Regions from separate parts of the Kocuria sp. WRN011 genome, predicted to be linked through region 1. Evidence: riboswitches for the same ligand, from Rfam matches in the RefSeq annotation. Region 1 holds a riboswitch; the other holds the start of a gene.
The links. Region 1 has a riboswitch for S-adenosylmethionine ahead of CKW39_RS00310 (O-acetylhomoserine aminocarboxypropyltransferase/cysteine synthase family protein). Riboswitches for the same ligand answer to the same signal wherever they lie in the genome.
Positions count from the first base shown of each region.

Region 2: it holds a riboswitch for S-adenosylmethionine, as region 1 does, so the genes downstream of both, CKW39_RS11025 (MFS transporter) here and CKW39_RS00310 (O-acetylhomoserine aminocarboxypropyltransferase/cysteine synthase family protein) in region 1, are expected to answer to the same signal.

Region 1 covers NZ_NSGI01000001.1:64,208-68,081, reverse strand. Annotated here, with positions in the region: gene CKW39_RS00320 (succinate dehydrogenase cytochrome b subunit) at 1-197, shown strand, start outside; gene CKW39_RS00315 (succinate dehydrogenase/fumarate reductase iron-sulfur subunit) at 197-892, shown strand; SAM riboswitch class I at 1,005-1,102, shown strand; gene CKW39_RS00310 (O-acetylhomoserine aminocarboxypropyltransferase/cysteine synthase family protein) at 1,164-2,558, shown strand; gene CKW39_RS00305 (CoA-binding protein) at 2,555-3,046, shown strand; gene CKW39_RS00300 (hypothetical protein) at 3,145-3,711, opposite strand; gene CKW39_RS00295 (hypothetical protein) at 3,856-3,874, shown strand, end outside.
Region 2 covers NZ_NSGI01000007.1:82,477-86,350, reverse strand. Annotated here, with positions in the region: gene CKW39_RS11030 (NtaA/DmoA family FMN-dependent monooxygenase) at 1-903, opposite strand, end outside; gene CKW39_RS11025 (MFS transporter) at 952-2,331, opposite strand; SAM riboswitch class IV at 2,379-2,497, opposite strand; gene mtnC (acireductone synthase) at 2,696-3,460, shown strand; gene CKW39_RS11015 (MFS transporter) at 3,497-3,874, shown strand, end outside.

The DNA of each region.
Region 1 (3,874 bases):
TCTTCTACACCGCATCCATGGCTGCCTTGGCGGGCCACATGATTCACGGCGTGCGCACGGCCGCCATGGACGCAGGCTTCACGACCACCGAACAGCGCGCCCAATTGATCGAGGCCATGGCCAAGCTGGTGGGTGCCACTGTGGCTCTCGGAAACGTCACCATCCCCGTGGCCGTACAGGCCAAGGTGGTGCGCTGATGCTGCTGACAGTGCACGTGTGGCGGCAGGCTTCCGCCGAGGATCAGGGCACGTTCGTGGCCGTGAGCCCGGTCGAGGCTCGCGAAGACATGAGCATTCTGGACCTACTCGACGCGGTCAACGAAACCCTCACTCGCCAGGGCGATGACCCCGTCAGCTTTGACGATGGCTGCCGGGAAGGCATCTGCGGCAAGTGCGGCGTGACCGTGGACGGCGTGCCCCACGGCCCGGACAAGAACCAGGCATCATGCACGCAGTCACTGCGGGCCTACCGCGATGGGGACGAGATCTTCATCGAACCCATGCGCGCGGGCTCGTTCCCGGTCAAGAAAGATCTGTCCGTGGACAAGAAGGCTCTGCGGCGGGTGGCCAAGGAGGCCAAGTTCCCGGTGGCACTCAAGGCCCTGGGCAACGCCGGCTGCATCAGCTGTGGCGCATGCGTGGCGGCTTGCCCCAACGGTTCCGGCCAGTTGTACGTGGGCACGCTGCTCAAGGAACTCCCGCCGCTCGCCAAGACTCCGGAGGAACGGAACGAACGCTCGAGCAAGGTGCTCGACGCCGCCGAGCACGAGTTCGGCCCCTGCTCCCTTTTGGGCGATTGCATGGAGGTCTGCCCCGCCGGCCTCCCCCTCGAGAACCTCACGGAAGTCGCTCGAGAAAATCTCCGCCGGATGAACCCGGGGAAGTACGCCTAATTCACCGCGGATGCGCGGGAGGTCCCGCGCGGCGGCGTCGACGGCCGTCTCGCACCGTGGTCACCGGCGGGCCCCGGTTTGTGAACGTCGACACCCACGCGACACAATGGACTCACCATCCCGAGCGGCCGAGAGACCTGGATCGACGACGCCGCAGCAACCCGCAGCGATCGGCCTACTGCACGGTGCTACCGCCAGGACCGATGGAGTGCTGCGCGGCCCCGGGCAGTGTTCGGACGGGAGCTGTACGCGGCCGACAAGGAGGAGCCCTATGGCCGAGCACCAGTTCGGTTTCCGCACCCGTGCACTGCACGCAGGCGGCACCCCGGACGCCGAGCACGGCGCCCGTTCCGTCCCGATCTACCAGACCAGTTCGTTCGTCTTCAAAGACGCCGACGACGCCGCTAACCTCTTCGCGCTGCAGAAGTACGGCAACATCTACTCGCGCATCGGCAACCCCACCGTGGCTGCGCTGGAGGAACGGATTGCGTCCCTCGAGGGCGGTATCGGCGCGGTAGCAACGGCCTCCGGTATGGCTGCCGAGTTCATCACCTTTGCCGCGCTGTGCGGACAGGGCGATCACGTGGTGGCTTCCTCCCAGCTCTACGGCGGAACGGTCACGCAGTTGGACGTGACCCTGCGGCGCTTCGGTGTGGAGACCACCTTTGTTCCCGGCACCGATCCGGCCGACTACAAGGCGGCCATCACCGAGAACACCAAGGCCGTTTACACCGAGCTCGTGGCCAACCCGTCCGGTGAGATCGCCGATTTGGAAGGCTTGGCGGAGGTCGCCCACGAGGCAGGCCTGCCGCTGATCGTGGATGCCACACTCAACACCCCGTACCTGTGCCGTCCGTTCGAGCACGGCGCGGACATCGTGATCCACTCGATCACCAAATTCCTGGGCGGCCACGGCAACACCCTGGGCGGTGTGGTGGTCGAGTCCGGTCGTTTCAACTGGGGCAACGGCAAGTTCCCTGCAATGACCGAGCCGGTCCCCTCGTACAACAACGTGACGTGGTGGGGGAACTTCGGTGAGTACGGCTTCCTGACCAAGCTGCGTTCCGAGCAGCTGCGCGACATCGGTCCATCGCTGACCCCGCAGGCCGCGTGGAACCTGCTGCAGGGAGTGGAAACCCTCCCCCAGCGCATGGACGCCCACGTGGCGAACGCGCAAGAGGTCGTGCAGTGGCTGGCCACCGATCCGCGCATCGGCTACGTGAACTACGCGGGCCTCGAGGATCACCCGCACCACGAACGCGCAAAGAAGTACCTGCCGCAGGGCATTGGTTCCGTGTTCGCCTTCGGGGTGGCCGGCACCGATCAGCTCAGCGGACGCGAAGTGGGTGGCCGGTTCATCGAAAACCTGCAGCTGGCCTCGCACCTGGCCAACATCGGTGACGCCCGCACCCTGGTGCTGCACCCGGCGTCCACCACTCACCAGCAGCTCACCTCCGAGCAGCTGGAATCCGGCGGCGTGAAGGAAGACCTGATCCGCATTTCCGTGGGTCTCGAGGACCCCGCCGACATCCTGTGGGACCTGGACCAGGCACTGACCGCCGCGACCGGGATCAACCGCGAGGGCGACGTCGTCGAAACCGTGACGCCCGCAGCGGCCACCGCCGAACCCACGTCCGAAAAAGCTGCCGAAGGAGTCCACGCATGAGCACCGAACGCACCTGGGTGGGCCCCAGCGCCCCCGAGCGACTGAACATCCTGCGCAACACCGAGTCGATCGCGATCGTGGGCATGTCCAATAAGCCCGCGCGGGCCAGCTACTTCGTGGCCACGTATCTGCTGTCTTCGTCCCCGTACCGCGTGTACTTCGTGAACCCCGTGTTGGACGAGGTGCTGGGCCAGAAGGTCTACCCCTCGCTCGCGGACCTGCCCGAGGTCCCGGACATGGTGGACGCGTTCCGCAAGGACTCCGATCTGCCCGGTGTGGCCCAGGAGGCCGTGGACCTCGGCGCCAAGACCGTGTGGATGCAGCTGGGCTCGTGGAGCGAGGAAGCCGCGGCGATCGCCGAGAACGCCGGGCTCAACGCCGTGATGGATCGCTGCGTGAAGATCGAACACGCCCGCTTCCACGGCGGCCTGCACCTGGCCGGCTTCAACACCGGGGTGATTTCCGCCAAGCGTCAGGTGGTTGCCTGACGGTCCTTGAGCGACCAACCATTTGATCCCGCTTTACTGCAGAGTAGCCATGGTTACTTGGCAGTAAGGCGGGATCAGATGGTTCTGGACCGCGTTGCTCAACCCAGCCGCAGCACCACCGCCGCGCGTTCCCAGCCCTGGGACTCGCGAGCTGGCACCTCGTCCTCGGGGACCACGGTGTACATGCGCTCGGCGTCGGCCAGGAAGGCCTCGTTGGCCATGGACGAGACCAACGGGTCCAGCACCTCTGCCGGATCGCGCTCAACCGAAGCATCCGCGAGCAGCGGTCCCATGTACGCGACCTCATCCTGCACGGACAGCGTGGAGTGTGCGATCGGCTTGCCCCACTCGTCCACCTCGAACCGTGTGACATCACCCATGGGTGCGTCGAACATGCCGGACTCCCCCGGGAAACTCAGGCCTCGATCCAGCTCCTGAACCGCTCCGGTCATCAGGATGTCCCGGGACAGCACGTCTTTCTCCTTGACGTTGACGGCACCGCGAACCATGACAGCCTGATCCTCCGCGCAGACCAGCACCAGACCCTCCTTGGAGGGCACTTCACCGTTCCACGCCACCACATTCTGCGGTGGCACTTCGGTGCCACGCACCGCGTCCCAGCCGGCCACCCAGTCCTTGAGGTCCTCTTCCCATTGCTGCACCATGTGGTTCTCCCCTCGCCGAAAGTTTTGCACCGAGTATCTCACTCTGGGCCGTGACGCCAAGTCGCTTCTGACGGGTAGCCCTCTATCCTGGGAAGGTTCAGTGTTTCTCGCCATCTGTCCCCTAATTTGGAGGAGTTGTTTTCCGTGGATGCCAGAAAAACAT
Region 2 (3,874 bases), on a different contig from region 1:
CTGCTTGAAGGACTCGAGGCGCTCGCGGGCGGCCTCGGAGGTCCCGGCCACGACCACCGCGGCGTTGGTGAAGACCTTGATCGAGAGGGGATCGCGGCCGTACTCGGCGGCGGCCTCGCGCAGGCCGGCGGTCCACTTGGCGACCTGCTCAGGGGTGGGCCCGGAGAAGAACACGGCCTCCGCGTGCTTGGCAGCGAACTTCAGCCCGCGCGGGGAGGCACCGGCCTGGAACAGGAACGGCGTGCGCTGCGGGGTGGGTGCGACCAGAGCGGGTGCCTGGACGTCGAAGTACTCGCCGGAATGTTCCGCGCCCTTGACCTTGTCGGGGTCCACGACGACGCCGCTCGCGGCGTCCGCGACGTAGGCATCGTCCGCGTAGGAGCCCTCCCACAGCGAATAGACCACGTCCATGTATTCGTCGGCGCGGTCGTAACGCTGGTCGTGGGGCAGCTGCTGACCCAGGCCCAGATTGCGCGCCGCCGATTCCTGGTAGGAGGTCACCACGTTCCACGCGATCCGCCCGTCGGTCAGGGCGTCCAGGGTGGAGAAGCGGCGCGCCAGGTCATAGGGAGCCGCGTAGGTGACCGAGGCGGTCACGCCGATGGTGAGGGTGCTGGTGGCTTTGGCCAGCAACGGTGCCAGGATCAGTGGGTCCAGCTGGGGCACCTGAACGCCACCGCGCAGGGCGGCGTCCGCGGACCCGCCGTACACGTCGTAGAGTCCCAGGACATCGGCCAGGAACAGGCCGTGGAAGCCCGCGTTCTCGATGATCTGGGCCTCCCGCTCCCAGTGGGACAGTTGCGCGTAGTTGCGCGACTGGTCCTCGGGGTGGCGCCACAGTCCGGGGGACTGGTGGACGGGCACGGGCATTTCGAAGGCATTGAGCAGCAAGGGGCGGGGCAAAAGGGATCCTTTCGGGTTGGTACTGGCGCGTGTGCGGGTGGTGCCGAGTCAGTACTGAGCGATCTCGGGTGCGTCGGTCACGGTGTCCTTGGCCATGCGGCCGGTGACCACGGAGATCACGGCCAGCAGGCTCAAGTAACCGCACAGCAGCCAGGGGGAGCCGCCGGTGGCCACGAGCCACGCGGCGATCATGGGGGTCAGACCGCCGGAGAGAATGGTGCCCACCTGGTAACCCAGGGACACCCCGGAGTAGCGCAGGTGGGTGGGGAACTGCTCGGCGAACAGAGCGGCCTGAGGGCCGTAGATGCTGTCATGCAGCACGGCCATGCCGATCAGGTACACCAGCGGCAGCAAGGCCAGCGGCCCGTGGTCCAGGTAGTAGAAGTAGGGCCACACGAACACGCCGATGGCGGCCGCGGCAATGATGGAGATGCGGCGGCGTCCCACGCGGTCGGAGAGCCAGCCCCAGAACGGGCCGCCCACCAGGCCCACGGCGGCGGCGATCAGGATGGAGATCATGACCCACTGACTCGCGCCGCGCTGCTGCGTCACGTAGGTGAGCGTGTAGACGGTGAGGATGGAGAAGATGGCCGGCTGGATCATGCGTTGACCGATGCAGACGATCACGCCGCGGGTGTGCTGGGTGAGCACCTCACGCACCGGCGACGACGCGGCGACCTTTTCGCGCTTGACCTCTTGGAACTCCTCGGCGTCCTCGATGCCGGCGCGGATGATCAGGCCGATGATCACGAGCACGGCGGAGAACAGGAAAGGTACGCGCCAGCCCCACGCCTGGAACTGCTCGGCGGTGGTGACGCCCTGCATGATCGCGAAGAACGCGGTGGCCAAGAGCATGCCGGCCGCCGAACCCACCTGCGTGAAGGAACCGAACAGTCCGCGCAACCCCTTGGGTGCGTGTTCCACGGAGAGCACCGCGGAACCTCCCCACTCCATGCCGGCGGACAACCCTTGGGCAATGCGGCAGGCAACGAGCAGGGCCACGGCGAACCAGCCGATCTGCGAGAAGCCCGGCAGCAGCCCGATCACCGTGGTGGCCACGCCCATGATCAACAGGGACGCGACCAACAGGGCCTTGCGGCCGATCCGGTCACCCAGGTGCCCGGCAATGATGCCGCCCAGGGGCCGGAAGAAGAACGCAATGGCGAAGGTCGCGAACGAGGCAATGATCGAGCCCACGCCCGAACCCTGCGGGAAGAAATAGTGACTGAACACCAGGGCTGCGGCGGCACCGTAGAGGTAGAAGTCGTACCATTCGATGGTCGTGCCCACGAAGGACGCGGCGAGCACGCGCTTCTTGTCACGCACTGCGGATCCCACGCTCGCGAGCGCGTGATCCGTGGCGGGTTGGGTCCGCTGGGCTGATGATGAATCGGTGACCGTGGGCACCGGGGCGGTGGCGGGGGCCATGACACTCCTCATGACGGGGCGCCACGGAAGAATGTTTGGTGAGCCGGACGCCGTCCTTGCCCGTACCGGTACTGATCACGGGCCGAATCATCACCTGGGGCACCCCACGACAGCGTCTGAGGGTTGCCGTCCGGCCAGCCAGGGCTTCGCACCGGAACTCGTGATTCTTGTCGCGTGAACCTAACCACACGATCGTTGAGCACCACAAATGATGAAGATTTGTGACCGCCCCGAGGATGCCTCTCGGGATGGCTCGCGAGGAGTGCGTCCTCCTGTTTCCGCCCGTCCCGGGTGCCTAGAATGGGCCTATTCCCCGGGTTGCCGGGGACAGACACCGTTGTCGAACGAACACAGGGAGCCGACCATGCCTGAGCCCGCCGCCGCCAATGCACTGGTGCTCGACCGACCCGAGGTCATCGTGGTCGACATCGAAGGCACCCTCTCCTCCACGTGGTACGTCCGGGACGAGCTCTACCCTTACTCCCGCAAACGCTTCACCAGCTACTTCGAGGAGTACTCCCACAAACCCGAGGTCGCCCGCGCTCGCCGGCAGATCATCGAGATGGCGGGACTGGACAGTTCCGCCACGGCAGAGGACCTCACGGGCGTCCTGGAAGCCTGGATGGATGAGGGGGAGATGCCCGCTCCACTGCGCACGATGCACGCATTGATCTGGCAGGAAGGTTTCGCGGCGGGAGAGTTCGTCTCGCCGTTCTTCGACGACGCGATTCCTGCGTTGCGGACCTGGTCCGAGCAGTCGATTCCGGTGTTCATCTTCTCCAACGGCACGCTGCCCGCCCAGCGCGCGTGGTTCAGCCACTCGCCCGAGGGCAACCTGATTCCCCTGATCAAGGGGCACTTCTCCCTGGAGTCGGCCGGTTCCAAACACGAGGTGAGTTCGTTCCGCAACATCACCCACGACGTGGCCGAGGCCCTTGGCAAACCGCGCGAGAAGTTCTTGTTCTTCTCCGACCAGGTGGAGGCCCTGGATGCCGCCCGCCAGGCCGGGTGGGACACCGTGGGCGTGCGCCGCCCCGGCGATCAGTTCTACGACGCCGGCGTGGGGGATCATCCCGAGATCCAGCGTTTGAATCAGGTACGGTTCATCCGTCGCTACGCGTCCCGCTAGCGCGATCGGGAGATTTCAGACGGGATAGCTTTCACCGTGAACAACACCACCATGCGCCCCGGGGCCGGGCGCGCACTTTTCGCTGCCGTGGCCGGAACCCTCATCGAGTGGTACGACTACGCCTTGTACGGCACGGCCGCCGGGTTGATCATCGGCCCACTTTTCTTCGCCGGAATGGACTCTGGTGCTTCCTTGGCCGCGTTCGCGACCTTCGCGGTGGGCTTCGTGGCGCGCCCGCTGGGTGGTGTGCTGGTCGGTCACCTGGGGGACCGCTACGGTCGCCGCCCGGCCATGTTGCTCACCGTGATTCTGATGGGCGTGGCCACGGTGGGCATCGGCCTGTTGCCCACCTACGCCGCGATCGGCGTGGCCGCCCCGGTGTTCCTGGTGCTGCTGCGTCTGCTGCAGGGCATG